2 regions of the Comamonas aquatilis genome follow, and region 1 is predicted to be linked to the other one. Evidence: riboswitches for the same ligand, from Rfam matches in the RefSeq annotation. Region 1 holds a riboswitch; the other holds the start of a gene.

The links. A riboswitch is a leader RNA that binds a small molecule or an ion and turns the genes downstream of it on or off. The one in region 1 is predicted to bind S-adenosylhomocysteine.
Region 2: another riboswitch for S-adenosylhomocysteine. It lies ahead of metH (methionine synthase); the one in region 1 lies ahead of ahcY (adenosylhomocysteinase).

Annotation. Positions count from the first base shown of each region.
Region 1 is NZ_CBCSIW010000001.1:62,532-70,262, forward strand. It holds gene kdpB (potassium-transporting ATPase subunit KdpB) at 1-577, shown strand, start outside; gene ACNAZA_RS00275 (TorF family putative porin) at 775-1,569, shown strand; gene ACNAZA_RS00280 (DUF4118 domain-containing protein) at 1,600-4,290, shown strand; gene kdpE (two-component system response regulator KdpE) at 4,326-5,027, shown strand; S-adenosyl-L-homocysteine riboswitch at 5,322-5,430, shown strand; gene ahcY (adenosylhomocysteinase) at 5,506-6,936, shown strand; gene ACNAZA_RS00295 (TlyA family RNA methyltransferase) at 7,149-7,731, shown strand, end outside.
Region 2 is NZ_CBCSIW010000009.1:43,327-51,057, reverse strand. It holds gene ACNAZA_RS12615 (Glu/Leu/Phe/Val family dehydrogenase) at 1-502, opposite strand, end outside; gene ACNAZA_RS12610 (fumarylacetoacetate hydrolase family protein) at 710-1,633, shown strand; gene ACNAZA_RS12605 (PPK2 family polyphosphate kinase) at 1,754-2,683, opposite strand; gene ACNAZA_RS12600 (LysR family transcriptional regulator) at 2,779-3,699, opposite strand; gene ACNAZA_RS12595 (PACE efflux transporter) at 3,879-4,307, shown strand; gene gltS (sodium/glutamate symporter) at 4,421-5,656, opposite strand; S-adenosyl-L-homocysteine riboswitch at 6,105-6,216, shown strand; gene metH (methionine synthase) at 6,251-7,731, shown strand, end outside.

The DNA of each region.
Region 1 (7,731 bases):
GGCCGAAGCCCGGCCCGAAGACAAGCTGCAGCTGATTCGCAGCCACCAGGCTGCAGGCCGGCTGGTGGCCATGACGGGCGACGGCACCAACGATGCGCCAGCTCTGGCCCAGGCCGATGTGGCCGTGGCCATGAACAGCGGCACCCAGGCCGCCAAAGAGGCCGGCAATATGGTGGATCTGGACAGCAACCCGACCAAGCTGATCGAGGTGGTGGAAACCGGCAAGCAGATGCTGATGACGCGCGGCGCGCTGACCACTTTCAGCATTGCCAACGACGTGGCCAAGTATTTCGCCATCATTCCTGCCGCCTTCGTGGGGACTTATCCACAGCTGGCCTCGCTCAACGTGATGCAGCTGCACAGCGCGGACTCGGCCATTCTGAGTGCGGTGATCTTCAACGCGCTGATCATCATCGCCCTGGTGCCGCTGGCCTTGCGCGGCGTGTCCTATCGCGCCGTGGGTGCCGCTGTGCTGCTGCGCCGCAATCTGCTGATCTATGGCCTGGGCGGGCTGATCGTGCCCTTTGTCGGTATCAAGCTCATCGACATGCTGCTGGCCGCGCTGGGCCTGGTCTAAGCGCCGGCCTGCAGGTTCGCTTTTCTCTGTCTCTTGTCTTGCCTGCTTTCCATGCCCAGCGCTCATGCGCCAGGGCTGGAGGCGGCTGGCTCTGCTATTTCTTCATCATGTGCCCCTCTTTCAAAAAATCTCTGGTGTTGCTGCGTTCCGTGACTGTGGTTTTCGGCGCGCTAGCCTGTATGTTTTCAATGCCAAATATGGCTCAAGCCCAGGAGGTGATTGCGCAAGAAGCTACGCCTTCTGTAGCGCAAGATGTGCCGCAGTCCCCGCCTGCGATCAGCGGCAGCCTGGGCTTGCAGTCCGACTACCGCTTTCGCGGCATTTCGCAGACCTGGCGTGGTGCCGCCGTGCAAGCCGGCGTGGAGCTGGCCTTGCCCCGGGGCTGGTATCTGGGAACCTGGCTGTCCAATGTCTCCACCCACAGCTACGGTCAAGGCCAGGGTCTGGAGCACGATCTCTATGGTGGCTGGCGTGGTGATGTGCTGCCAGACTGGAAACTGGATGCAGGTCTGCTGCACTACCGTTACCCCGGCGCGCGTCTGAATGCCGCGGATGGCCGCAGCCAGCGCTTTGATACCACCGAGGCCTATCTGGGGGCCACGCATGGCGGCTTCAATGTCAAATGGTCGCTGGCGCTGACGCCTTACTTCGGCTTGCGGGAAAGCACGGCAGCCTCCGCCTTTGCGACGGCACTCACGCCAGCGGGCAGCACCCGCGGCAGCCAGTATCTGGACCTGAACTATCAGCATCCGCTGGGCGACTGGGCCACGCTGGGCCTGCATGCGGGCTACACCCATGTGCGCAATTACAGCGAGGTTTCGTATGCGGACTGGCGGGTTTCGCTGGCCAGGACATGGGGCGCATGGACGGCTTCTGCCGCCTGGGTGGGCACATCGGCTGATGACAGCTATTACAGCGCGGTCAACAGCCAGGGGCGTATGCGCAGCCTGGGTCGCAGCGGTCTGGTCCTGGGCCTGAGTGCGGCGTTCTGATGCGGGCGAGAGTGATACGCTGATATCCCCATGCCAAGCAACAACACCTCCATGGCCCCGCGTCCCGACCCCGATGCGCTGGTCGCTCAGTTGCAAGCCGAGCAGCAGCAGGCGCAACGGGGCAAGCTGCGCATTTACTTTGGCTCCAACGCCGGTGTAGGCAAAACCTATGCCATGTTGGCGGCCGCGCAGCGCGAGCGCCAGGCGGGCCGGGAGGTGCTGGTGGGCCTGGTTGAAACCCATGGCCGGGCCGAGACCGAGCAGCAGCTGCACACGCTGGAGCTGCTGCCGCGGCGCATGCTCAACTACCAAGGCAAGCAGCTGCCGGAGTTCGATCTGGATGCAGCACTGCTGCGCCGCCCCGGCGTGTTGCTGCTGGACGAGCTGGCCCATAGCAATGTGGCCGGTTCGCGCCACCCCAAGCGCTGGCAGGATGTGCAGGAGCTGCTGGATGCGGGCATCGATGTCTGGACCACGCTGAACGTCCAGCACCTGGAGAGCCTCAATGATGTGGTCGGTGGCATCGTGGGCATACAGGTGCACGAGACCGTTCCGGATCAGATTTTCGATGAAGCCGATGAGGTCATCGTCGTAGATATCCCGCCGGAAGAGCTGCTCAAGCGGCTCAAGTCCGGCAAGGTCTATCCGCTGGAGCAGGCCGAGCGTGCTTCGCGCAACTTCTTTCGCCTGGGCAATCTTCTGGCTTTGCGCGAGCTGGCGCTGCGCCGCACGGCCGATCGCGTGGACGAAGACATGCGCGACTACCGGCGCGAGCGCGCGATTGGCGAAGTCTGGCCCGCACGCGAGCGGCTGCTGGTAGGCATTGGTGGCCGTGCCGGCGATGGCGCATTGGTACGACAGGTGGCGCGGTTGGCGCGCCGGCTGGAGGCCGAGTGGGTGGTGGTCTATGTGGATGCGCCCGAGCGCCAGCACCGCCCGCGCCCCGTGCAGGAAGCGGTGCTCAAGACGCTGGCGCTGGCGGCACGCCTGGGTGCGGATACCGCCACCATTCCCGGTGCCGATGTGGCGCAGGCGCTGGTGGACTTTGCGCGTGAGCGCAACGCCAGCCATCTGGTGCTGGCACGGGTGCAGCAGCGCCTCAATCGCTGGCTGCCATGGCGGCGGCCCAGCCTGCCTGAGCAGATTGCTCTGCTCAACCCGGGCCTGGACGTGCTGGTGTTGTCGGTCAATAGCTCCAGAAACGAGAGCGTTCCGCCGGAACCTGTCAGTTCAAGCCGTGGTTTTTCCTGGAAGGGGTATGTGGGCGTCACGCTGGCCTGCTTTGCCGCTGCCGGCCTGGCCGCACTGTTGCTGGAGGTGTTTGACCCGGCCAATGTGGTCATGTTGTTCCTGCTGGTGGTAGTGCTCTCTTCGCTGCGCTGGGGGCGCGGGCCGGGGGCCTGGGCGGCGCTGCTGTCGGTGCTGCTGTTCGATTTTTACTTTGTGCCGCCGCGCAATTCCTTCAGCGTCAATGACACGCAATACATCTTCACTTTCTGCCTGATGCTGGGCGTGGCCCTGGTCTGCGGCCAACTGATGGCGCGGCTGCGCCGCGAGGCCAGGGTGGCGGCCGAGCGCGAGCGGCGTGCCGGTGCGCTGGCGCGACTGGCGCGGGATCTGTCGGGTGCGCTCACGCAGGAGCAGGTCACGCAGATTGCCTTGTCCACCATCGCCGGCGTTTTCGATGCCCAGGCCGGTCTGTTGCTGCCGGACAGCGAAGAACAGCTGCATATTGTCAGTGGCAGCGAAGGCGTGATCGACACCAGCGTGGCCCGCTGGAGCATGGAGCATGGCCAGATGGCCGGCCACGGAACCGACACCTTGGCCGCCACCGCTGCGCTGTATGTGCCGCTGATGGCGCCCGTGCGCTCCCGCGGCGTGCTGGCGCTGCAGCTGCGTCAGCCCGAGCGCCTGCGCGTACCCGAGGAGCGCCGCCTGCTGGACGCCTGTGCCAGCCAGATATCTCTGGCGCTGGAGCGCGTGCACTTTGTGCAGGTGGCGCAGCAGACCCAGGTGGCCATGGAGGGGGAGCGCATGCGCAACACCTTGCTGTCTGCCGTGTCGCATGACTTGCGCACGCCGCTGACCGGTATTCTGGGGGCGGCGCAGGCTGCCTTGCCCCATGTGCCTGCCGGCCCTGCGGCCGATATGCTGGTGCAGATACGCAATCAGGCCCAGGCCATGCAGCAGCTGGTGGACAACCTGCTGGCCATGGCACGCCTGCAGCAAGGCGGCGTGCATCTGAAGCGCGAATGGCTGCCGGTGGACGAGCTGGTGGGCAGCGCCCTGCAGCAGATGCGCGAGCGCCTGGCGGCCCATGTGCTGCGCACCGATGTGCCCGTGGATTTGCCGCTGCTGCATATCGATGCCGTGCTGATGGAGCGCGTGCTGGTGAACCTGCTGGATAACGCAGCCAAATACACGCCGCCGGGTACGCCGATTACCGTGGCTGCGCGGCTGGATGGCGCGGACTGCCTGGTCACCGTGGAGGATGCCGGCCCCGGCTTGCCCGCCCATGTGGAGCCGGTGCAGCTGTTCGAGCCGTTTACACGCGGCGAAACCGAATCTGCCGTCTCCGGCATGGGGTTGGGACTGACGCTGGCGCAGCGCATTGTGAAAGTGCATGGCGGCAGCCTGCTGGCCGAAACGCTGGAGCCGGGGCCTGGAACCGTGTTCACCATTCGTCTGCCCGTGCCGGATCAGCCGGCCATTGATGAATAGCGCCGACAATGCTTTGCCAGATTGAGCTTTGAGACATGAACCACGCTGCCCCCCGTATTTTGCTGATTGAAGACGATGCCAGCATCCGCCGCTTTGTGCGCCTGGCACTGGAAGACGAAGGCTGGCAGGTGTTCGAGGCCGACACCGCCAAGCGCGGCCTGATCGAAGCCGCCAGCCGCCAGCCCGATGCCGTGGTGCTGGATCTGGGTCTGCCCGATGCCGATGGCAAAAGCGTGATCAGCGAGCTGCGCGGCTGGAGCCAGCTGCCGATTCTGGTGCTTTCGGCGCGCGAGCGTGAGGAAGAAAAAGTGGCGGCCCTTGATGCCGGGGCCGACGACTATCTGAGCAAGCCTTTCGGCATTCCCGAGCTGCTGGCCCGCCTGCGCGTGATGCTGCGCCGCCGCCAGCAATCCACGGCCGGAGACAGGAGCGGCAGCCTGGCGCGCTTTGGCGATGTGACCGTGGACCTGGCAAGCCATGAAGTGCGGCGCGGCGATGCCTCCATTCACCTGACGCCGATTGAATTTCGCCTGTTGGCAGCCTTGATTGCCGGACACGGCCGAGTGCTGACCCATAGGCAATTGCTGCTGCAGGTCTGGGGGCCGGAATACCTGGACCGACCCCACTATCTGCGCGTGCACATGGCCAATCTGCGCCAGAAGCTGGAAGTGGACGCCGCCCAGCCCCGCCATCTGTTGACCGAACTGCAAGTGGGCTACCGGATTGTGGGGTTATGAGAGTGTGTTGACGGTCTCCTCGGCACCGCGCCAGTGTCTTTGCGGGATGAGATGCTAGGCGCGGGTGCGCAGCAAGGCTATTGCCTTGCAAGCGACCGCAACACCGCAGAGCGCCCGCAAAGGCCCTGGCCCGAAGGGTTGAGGCGAAATCGGGCGATTTCTTCGCGCTGCGGCTGGCTTGCACCCCGGTGCAATCTACTCCACACCGCATCGAACTCATCCCGATTGCGCCTCAACGCGGCTGCGTAGAGATCGTCAACACACTCTCTGTGCCTATACCCTTATAATTGCCGTCCATCCGAGGAGCGTTGCAGCGTTCCCCAGCCGGCCAAGAGCTAGGCATCAGCGGGGCGTGAGGCTCGGATCCTTCGATTTATCGATTCCGCAACGACGCTCACCCACGCTTTCTGTGCGGTGAGATGGCTTATCCCTCTTCTTCCGCTGAACGTGGTTTTTCATTCATTTTTTGGAGAAAACCATGAACGCTGCTGTTCGCTTCAACCCTGCCGATTCGGCCATCACCGACATCACCTTGGCCGACTGGGGTCGCAAGGAAATCCGCATCGCGGAAACCGAAATGCCCGGCCTGATGGCCATCCGCGAAGAATTCGCTGCTGCCCAGCCCTTGAAGGGCGCGCGCATCACCGGCTCGCTGCACATGACCATTCAGACGGCCGTGCTGATCGAGACTCTGAAGGACCTGGGCGCCGACGTGCGCTGGGCTTCGTGCAACATCTTCTCCACCCAGGACCACGCTGCCGCCGCCATCGCTGCCACCGGCACTCCTGTGTACGCCATCAAGGGCGAGTCGCTGGAAGATTACTGGAACTACACTCACAGCATCTTTGAATTCGGCGCCGCCGGCACCGAAAACGAAGGCCCCAACATGATCCTGGACGACGGCGGCGATGCCACCATGCTGTTGCACCTGGGTCAGAAGGCCGAGAAGGATCTGTCCGTGCTGGCCAACCCCGGCAGCGAAGAAGAAAAAATCGTCTTTGCCGCCATCAAGGCCAAGCTGGCCGTGGACGCCACCTGGTACACCCGCAAGTCGGCCCAGATCCTGGGCGTGACCGAAGAGACCACCACCGGCGTGCACCGCCTCAACGAGATGTCGGCCAACGGCAGCCTGCTGTTCCGCGCCATCAACGTGAACGACTCGGTGACCAAGTCCAAGTTCGACAACCTGTACGGCTGCCGCGAATCGCTGGTGGACGGCATCAAGCGCGCCACCGACGTGATGATCGCCGGCAAGGTCGCTTGCGTGGCCGGCTACGGCGACGTGGGCAAGGGCTGCGCCCAGGCTCTGCGCGCTTTGAGCGCCCAGGTGTGGGTGACGGAAGTTGATCCCATCAACGCCCTGCAAGCCGCCATGGAAGGCTACAAGGTCGTGACCATGGAATATGCCGCCGACAAGTGCGACATCTTCGTGACCACCACCGGCAACAAGGACATCATTCGCCACGAGCACATGGTGGCCATGAAGGACCAGGCCATCGTCTGCAACATCGGTCACTTCGACAATGAAATCGACGTGGCTTCGATCGAGAAGTACGAGTGGGAAGAAGTCAAGCCTCAGGTGGATCAGATCAAGTTCCCGGACGGCAAGAAGATCACCCTGCTGGCCAAGGGCCGTCTGGTGAACCTGGGTTGCGCCACCGGCCACCCCAGCTTTGTGATGAGCGCTTCGTTTGCCAACCAGACCATCGCCCAGATCGAGCTGTTCACACGCCCTGACGCCTACGAAGTGGGCAAGGTCTATGTGCTGCCCAAGCTGCTGGACGAAAAAGTGGCCCGTCTGCACCTGAAGAAGGTCGGCGCCATGCTGACCGAGCTGACCGATGCCCAAGCTGCCTACATCGGTGTGAAGAAGGAAGGCCCTTACAAGCCTGAAACCTACCGCTATTAATTCGCGGTAGCTGCTGCACCGGCTGTCGGAAGTCGGTGCAGGCTCATTTATTTGATAGCTGTCAGCGCTGGGTTTGTCTGAATTTCAGATAGGTTCAATGCTGATAGTCAATGCAGTCAAGCGTTAGCTGCTGCAAAAAATACATTACTCAAAGCCCCGCTGCGTGTTGTTGCGCAGTGCCCGGCGCTGGATGTTTCAAAGGAAGCGACGCTATGCGCGCAGATGTTTTTTTGGTGGAAGCCGGTCATGCCTCCACACGCTCCCAGGCCCAGCGCCTGATTGCTTCGGGTGTGGAATGGCGTTTGACGCCTCTGGCGCCGTGGAAGAAGGTTGCCAAGAACGGTGACGAGATTCCTGCGGGTGCCGAGCTGCAGCTGCTGGACGCGGCCGAGGCGAAATACATCTCGCGCGGCGGTCTCAAGCTGGAAGGCGCTTTGCTGGCCACGGGCCTGAAGGTGGCCGGTCTGCGCTGCCTGGATGTGGGTCAGAGCACCGGCGGTTTTACCGACTGTCTGCTGCAGCAAGGTGCAACCCAGGTCATAGGCGTGGATGTGGGCCACGGCCAGTTGCATGATCGCCTGCGCGCCGACGAGCGCGTGATCTGCGTGGAAGGGCTGAACGCCCGCGCCATGACGGCCGAGAGCCTGATCGATGCCTGCGAGGAAGTACTGTCCGAGCGTTGGGAAGAAGATGCAGACGACAACGACACCCAGCCCGTGGCGCCCTATGCCTGGATGCGCAACGGCGGTCTGATCGACGAAGAGTACGACGACAGCGAAGACGCCAAAGAGCAGG
Region 2 (7,731 bases), on a different contig from region 1:
TCTGGCCGTTGGTGTTCACGTCGGGTGCGGGAATGTCCTTGGATGGGCCGATCAGCAGACCGATTTCGCTGGTGTAGCGACGTGTCAGGCGTTCCAGTTCGGAAGTCGAGAGCTTGCGCGGATCTACGCGAATACCACCCTTGGCACCGCCGTAAGGCACGTTCACGGCCGCGTTCTTGACCGACATCCAGGCCGACAGCGCCATGACTTCAGACAGCGTCACGTCCTGGTGGAAACGCACGCCACCCTTGCCGGGGCCGCGGCTCAGATTGTGCTGAACGCGGTAGCCCTCGAAGTGGGCGATGGTGCCGTTGTCCATCTCGATGGGCACGTCGACGATCAGAATGCGCTTGGGGCGCTTGAGGGTCTCGACCCAGCGGGCGAGCGAGCCCAGATAAGGCGTGACGCGATCTACTTGCTGCAGATAGTTGCCCCAGGGGCCGAGGTGCTCGGAATTCAGATAAGAAGGCAGAGCGTGTGCGGAAGAGTCTGTGGCTTGCATGATTTGGGCCTGGTTGACTGAGGTGGAACGGGCCGTTGTGAGGCCTCGCTGTCCGGGAACTACAGTGTGCGCGGGGCTTTGTGGCTTGTCCAAGGCTTGTTGCTTGGGGTCTTATGCATTTAACGCATAACCCTGAAAAACCGCCGATGCTGTCCAGTGTTGTCAGGGGAATACGCAACCGGGCGCGGAATTTGCCATCATGCTTGCATGTCTGAAAACAACGATTGCCAAGACGGCTGGTGCGGCCCCGCCCCTTTTGCCAACACTCCGCCCATGGGTTTGGCCCCCGAGTTGCGGGACGTGCAGGATGTGCTGCCCGATTGGGCGCAGCTGGCTCCGGCCCTGCATGAAGATGCCTATGCCACGGCCGATGCGCTGTGGTGGTCGCGCAAGCTGGGCGAGAAGATGAGCCTGGGCGCGGATGTGGCGGCGCTGATGCGCAACGAGGAAGATGCACGCGCCGTGCAGTCGGCGCTGGCCGGCGTCTTGGGCTGGTGGCCTGCAGACCGGGCCCCGCGCTACTGGAAGTCCGGCGCTGCCAACCGCCAGACGGCCCTGCTGCATGTGCCCCTGCCCGAGTCTGGCGTGCAGCAAGGCCTGGCCTGCGCTGCCGCCCCGCCAACCGTATTCAATCTGCGCGGTGCAGAGGCGGAAATCGCCTTGCGCATAGGGCAAGACATTTCAGCGCAGCAAGCTGCCGCCCTGACTCCCGAAAGCGCCCTGGCCCTGGTAGATGACGTGGCCGTGGCCATTGAATGGGTGGATGTGCGCTGGCGCGACGGCTTGCAGGCGCCGGCCCTGGCCTTGCTGGCCGACGGCCAATGCCATGGCGGTCTGGCGCTGGGCGAATGGCTGCCTGCCTCAGTGCTGGCGGGCCGGGACTGGGCGCAGCAAGTCTGCACCGTGGCCGTGAACGGTGAGGCGCCCCGGCGTTTTACCGGCACGCACAGCCTGGGTGACCCGGCCTGGTTGCTGCTGGACTGGCTGCAGCATGTGGCGCGCTGCTACGGCAGTGTGCCTGCAGGCACGGTGGTGACCACGGGCAGTTGGTGCGGCTGCCTGAAGCTTGAGGCTGGGGATCGCCTGGCCGTTGTTTTTGAGGGCCTGGGCCAGCTGGGCTGGCAGTTTTAAGCCGGTTTGCTCACAAAACAGAAGCTGCTTGCGCCAACGACTGCTTGATCTTGAAGCGAAAGCACGCTGCATTCAAATCAAGCTCTGCGCCAGCAGCTTTTGAAGTAATAGCAAGTCGCTTCACTTCACCTGGATTTTCTCCAGCGCCGGAGAGCCCGCCGGGTATTGGAGCTCCAGATTGCCCAGCACCTCGCGCAGCAAGGTGGCAATCATCAGATTGCGGTGGGTTTTGGAGTCGGCGGGAACAATGGTCCAGGGCGCCCAGGGCGTGTGGGTGGCGGCCAGCAGCTTTTCATAGGCCTGCTGATACTCGTCCCACTGGGCACGTACCTTGAGGTCGCTTTCGTCAAACTTCCAGTGTTTGCAGGGGTCGTCCAGTCGCTCTTGCAGTCGCTGGCGCTGCTCGTCCTTGCTGATGTGCAGCATGAACTTGACGACCAGGGTGCCGTTTTCGCTGAGCATGCGCTCGAAGTCGTTGATCTGGGCATAGCGCTGGGCCTGCTGCTCGGGCGTGATCCAGCCGTTGACCACGGGCACCAGCACATCCTCGTACTGGCTGCGGTTGAACACCACGATCTCGCCCGCGCCCGGCACCTGCTGGTGGATGCGCCACAGATAGTCATGGGCTTTTTCGGCATCGGTAGGCGCTTTCCAGCCCACGGTGTGCACGCCCAGCGGCGTCATCTGGCCGAACACGCCGCGCAGCGTGCCGTCCTTGCCGGCCGCATCCATGCCTTGCAGTATGACCAGCAGCTTGAAGCGCCGATCGGCATAGAAGATGTTCTGCAGCCCATCGAGTTCCCGGGCCAGCGCGCTGACGCTGTCCTTGTCATGCTGCTTGCCCTGGCCGGCTGAAAAAGGCTTGGCTCCGGGCTCGAAGCCGGCCAGCTCCACGGAGGGCGGCGCATCGGCGTCCAGCTGGCGGCTGTCGCGCGGCACGCCGGGCTGCCATTGCTGCCAGAGCTTGCGCAGGGTTTTGTGCTTGCTCTCGAAAGGATAGACATTCTCGGCGGAAGGCGAAGGCTGTACCGGCTGGCTGGGGGTGGACATAACGCAGCTCCATGAACAAGGTGGATGAAAGCGGATGCTATGAATAATCTAGCTATGTGCGCCTGATTGATATGGGTTTCAGGCTGTTTTAATGCTTAACTCGGGCGCTGCGGCACTCCCTGCTCGCGCAGCAACTGCACAAAGCGGCGGGCGGCCAGGCCTTGCGGGCTTTCCTTGGACCAGACCCAGTCCACGAACAGTGTGGTGCCATTGCTCAGGTTTTGCACGGGAATTTCCAGCAACTGACCGGCGGCAATGCGCGGCTCGACCAGGCCCTTGGGCAGCCAGCCCCAGGCCATGCCCGCGCCAATCAGCGACAGCGCGGCCTGGTGGCTGTCGGTGCGCCACAGCTGGCGGGCAAACACAAAGCGCGGGTCGGTCTGCTGCGGATCACGACTGGCCACCAGCACCTGGCGGGTGGCTGCCAGCTGTTCCACGCTGAGCCGGGCGCGCTCGCCATGCTCGGCCCGCGCCTGCTGCCAGGGGGGGAACTGAGGGGACATCACGGCCAGCAGCGTCTCGCGCCCCATTTCCTGAAAGCCTTCGCGCCCGTCAATGGCCGGGCGTTCAAACACCAGGGCCAGATGGGCGCGGCCTGCGTGCAGCAACTGCAGGGCATCGGTCTGCGGCGCGGTCAGCACTTCAATCGGTAGGGCAGGAAACTCCTGCACCAGGGCGGCCAGCGTCTCGGTCCAGGGGGTGGAGAGCAGCTCGGGCGCAATCGCCAGCGTCAATCTTTCCTCCAGCCCCTGATGCAAGGCGCTGGCCTGCCAGTTGAGCTGCTGCAGCTGCTCGGCCAGCAGACGGGCCTGCGGCTCCAGCGCCCGGGCGGCGGCCGTGGGCCGGGGCTCGCGCCCGCTGCGGTCGAACAGCGGCAAATCCAGCTCCGCTTCGAGCTGGGCCACGGCCATGCTCACGGCCGAGGGCACGCGCCCCAGCTTGCGGGCGGCAGCGGAAAACGAGCCTTCATCGAGCACGGCAAGAAACAGCGGAACCTGGTCGGCAGCGAATGGCATGGCGTTATCTATCAGGAAAATTGAAAGGAGATGACTTTTATCTTCAGTTTTCAGAACATACACTGCGGCCCATGTCTCAACAAGCCTCCGCGATGGCATCCGCTTCTTCTTCTGCCGCTCACACTGTTCATGCTTCTGTCAAAGCCTCCGCGCCTGCCGCGCCGGGCAAGGCCACGGGTCTGCAAGGCCCCAAGCGCCGCATCATCTATGTCTCCTTGTACGAGGCGATCGCTATCGCCGTCTCCAGCCTGATCTTCATGGCCATTGGCCAGAAGGCCGGCGACTCCAGCGTCATGGCCGTCGCCGCATCGGTGATTGCGATCTGCTGGAACCTGAGCTTCAACCACCTATTTGAAAAATGGGAAGCACGCCAGGCCGTCAAGGGCCGCTCCGTGCTGCGCCGCGTGGTGCATGCGATTGGTTTTGAGGGCGGCTTGGCGCTGGTCCTCATCCCGCTCATGGCCTGGTGGTTCGACGTCTCGCTGTGGCAGGCGACGGTGATGGAAGCCGGCCTGCTGGTGTTCTTCATGGTCTACACCTTTGCCTTCAACTGGGCGTTTGACCGCCTGTTCGGTCTGCCTGCCTCGGCCCAGAATCTGTCGGCCTGAGTCAAGTAAAAAATCCGGCTGCAGCGCTTGATAGTCAAGCGCAGGTAGCTATCAAAAAAAGCGTGCGCCTTGTCAAGGTGCACGCTTTTTTCGTTGGGGAGCGGTGACGGGAATCAGCGCAGCCAGCTGATGAAGCCCTGCAGCAAAAAGGCGTTGATGATGTCGATGAAGAAGGCCCCCACCAGCGGCACGATCAGGAATGCCTTGTGCGAGGGGCCGTACTGGTTGGTCAAGGCCTGCATATTGGCCACAGCCGTGGGCGTGGCGCCCATGCCGAAGCCGCAGTGGCCGGCGGCCAGCACGGCGGCGTCGTAGTCTTTGCCCATGACGCGGAAGGTCACAAAGACCGCATACGAGGCCAGAAGCAGGGTCTGCACCAGCAGGATGATCATTAGCGGCGCGGCGAGATCCGTCAGCTCCCACAGCTTGAGCGACAGCAGGGCAATGGACAGATAAATCGACAGGGCCGCGCTGCCGAAGACGTCGATGGCCCGGTCAAAGACCTTGATGTTGAACACATAGTCCAGCGTATTGCGGATGATCACGCCGCCGCCCAGGGCCCAGACAAAGGTGGGCAGCTTGATGACGCCCTGGGTCAGCGAGGTCATGAGTTCGGCAAACGCCAGGCAGCCGGCGAACAGCGCCAGGGTTTCCACGGCAGCATCGGCCGTGATCAGGCGCGGCGCCTTGCTGGAGGATTCGAAATTGGCCACGTCGCTGCCCTCGCTCACGGCGGGCGCATCGACACTGAGCTGCTGGGCCTCGGTGCGAGGCTGGGCCAGCTGGCGGCTGGTGATCAGCCGCTTGGCCAGCGGGCCGCCGAGCAGACCGCCAATCACCAGACCGAAGGTGGCACAGGCAATGCCCAGCGCCGTGGCGCCGGTGAGGCCGTATTCGTTCTCCAGCATCGCGCCGTAGGCCCCGGCCGTGCCATGGCCGCCGATCAGAGTGATGGAGCCTGCGACCAGACCCATCAGCGGGTCTTGCCCCAGCAAGGTGGCCAGGCCCACGCCCACCACGTTCTGCGCAAAGATGAAGCCGGCGATCAGCCCCAGAAAGACCAGCAGCGCCGTGCCGCCTTCGCGCAGCTTGGAGAGGTTGGCGCTCAGACCAATGGAGGAGAAAAACACCAGCATGAAAGCATCTTGCAGGCTGGACTCAAAGCCCAGGGTCAGGCCCGTGGTTTCATGGAGCAGGAAAATGCTCATTGACACCACCAGCCCGCCGGAGACGGGCTCGGGGATGTTGAAGTTGCGCAGAAAGCGGATGTGCCGCGTCATCAGCTTGCCCAGCAGCAGCACCAGCACGGCAAAAATAAGGGTGTAGTACGCGCCAAAAGTGACGTGCATGCGTTTTCTCCAATCGGCACCCGCCGTCAAGGGGCGGCGGTGATTCCTGAGGTCGAGTCTGTACTCTGGGTTGAACAGTGCATCGGCGTCGCAGCATGTGGCGGCTTGGCTCCATTCGCCAGAGCCTAGACAGATAGGATCGATGCTTTTATCCCGTCAGCATGCCCGCCGCCGTTTGCGCGCGCAACTGGCATTCATCTGGCATCAACGTGACCGAGGAGGCGAATATGCTTGAAACCAGACGACTGCGTTCGTCATTGACGATATGTCCCGGGCGAATGTTGGCGTTTTAGGGATAAAGCGCGGGTTTCATGCAATAAGCCGAGGCGATCGGACTGCGGTGCAGGGAGTCAGGCACATTGGTTCGATTGAGGCTCTTGACGGTTTAAGGCGCATTCACTTGTGCACATGGTGCAGATTGGCTGCATGGACATAAAATGCAGGGCTTCGCCCCAAGGAGCGCTGCAGCTAGCTGGTTGATGTTCAACCAGTGCGTCAGGCTTGGGGTCAGCAGCTGGGCTCTGATGCCGGCTGCTTCGCAACAACGGCGCTCACCTGTTATTTCTGATTCTGGTTTTCACACAGGTGAGCATGATGTCTGCTGCAATCCCCGCCACTGCTATTTCTTCCGTGCCCCCCATGCGCCTGTCGGGCCTGGAGCCCGTGTTCATCGGCGAGGACACGCTGTTCGTCAACGTGGGCGAGCGCACCAACGTCACCGGCTCCAAGGCCTTTGCGCGCCTGATTCTCAACGAGCAGTACGAAGAAGCGCTGGCCGTGGCCCGCCAGCAGGTGGAAAACGGCGCCCAGGTGATCGACGTGAACATGGACGAGGCCATGCTGGACAGCAAGGCCGCCATGGTGCGCTTTCTGAACCTGATCGCCTCCGAGCCCGATATCGCCCGCGTGCCCATCATGGTGGACAGCTCCAAGTGGGAGGTGATCGAAGCCGGTCTGCGCTGCATCCAGGGCAAGGGCATCGTCAACTCCATCTCGATGAAAGAGGGCGTTGACGAGTTCAAGAAGCACGCAAAACTAGTCAAGCGCTATGGCGCTGCCGCCGTGGTGATGGCGTTTGACGAAAAAGGCCAGGCCGACACCTTCGAGCGCAAGATCGAAATCTGCGAGCGTGCTTACCGCATCCTGGTGGACGAAGTGGGTTTTGCCCCCGAGGACATCATCTTCGACCCCAATATCTTTGCCGTGGCCACCGGCATCGAAGAGCACAACAACTACGGCGTGGACTTCATCGAAGCCACGCGCTGGATCAAGCAGAACCTGCCGGGTGCCAAGGTGTCTGGCGGCGTATCCAATGTGAGCTTCTCCTTCCGCGGCAACGATCCGGTGCGCGAAGCGATCCACACCGTGTTCCTGTACCACGCCATCAAGGCCGGCATGGACATGGGCATCGTCAACGCCGGCATGGTCGGCGTGTACGACGATCTGGAGCCCGTGCTGCGCGAGCGCGTGGAAGACGTGGTGCTGAACCGTCGCCCCGACGCCGGCGAGCGTCTGGTGGAAGTGGCCGACAGCGCCAAGAGCGGTGCCAAGGACGAGAGCAAAAAGCTGGAGTGGCGCGGCACGCCCGAGCACCCCAGAACCGTGGGCGAGCGCCTGTCGCACGCCCTGGTGCACGGCATCACCGACTTCATTACCGAAGATACGGAAGAGGCTTATCAAGCTATCGTGATCCAGGGCGGCGGCCGTCCGCTGCACGTGATCGAAGGCCCGTTGATGGACGGCATGAATGTGGTCGGCGACCTGTTTGGCGCCGGCAAGATGTTCCTGCCCCAGGTGGTGAAATCGGCTCGCGTGATGAAGCAGGCCGTGGCCCATCTCGTGCCCTATATCGAGGAAGAGAAACGCCAGCAGGAAGCCGCTGGCATGGACGTGAGCAGCCGCGGCAAGATCGTCATCGCCACTGTCAAGGGCGATGTGCACGACATCGGCAAGAACATCGTCACCGTGGTCTTGCAGTGCAACAACTTCGAAGTCATCAACATGGGCGTGATGGTGCCCTGCCACGAAATCCTTGCGCGCGCCAAGGCCGAGGGTGCCGACATCATCGGCCTGTC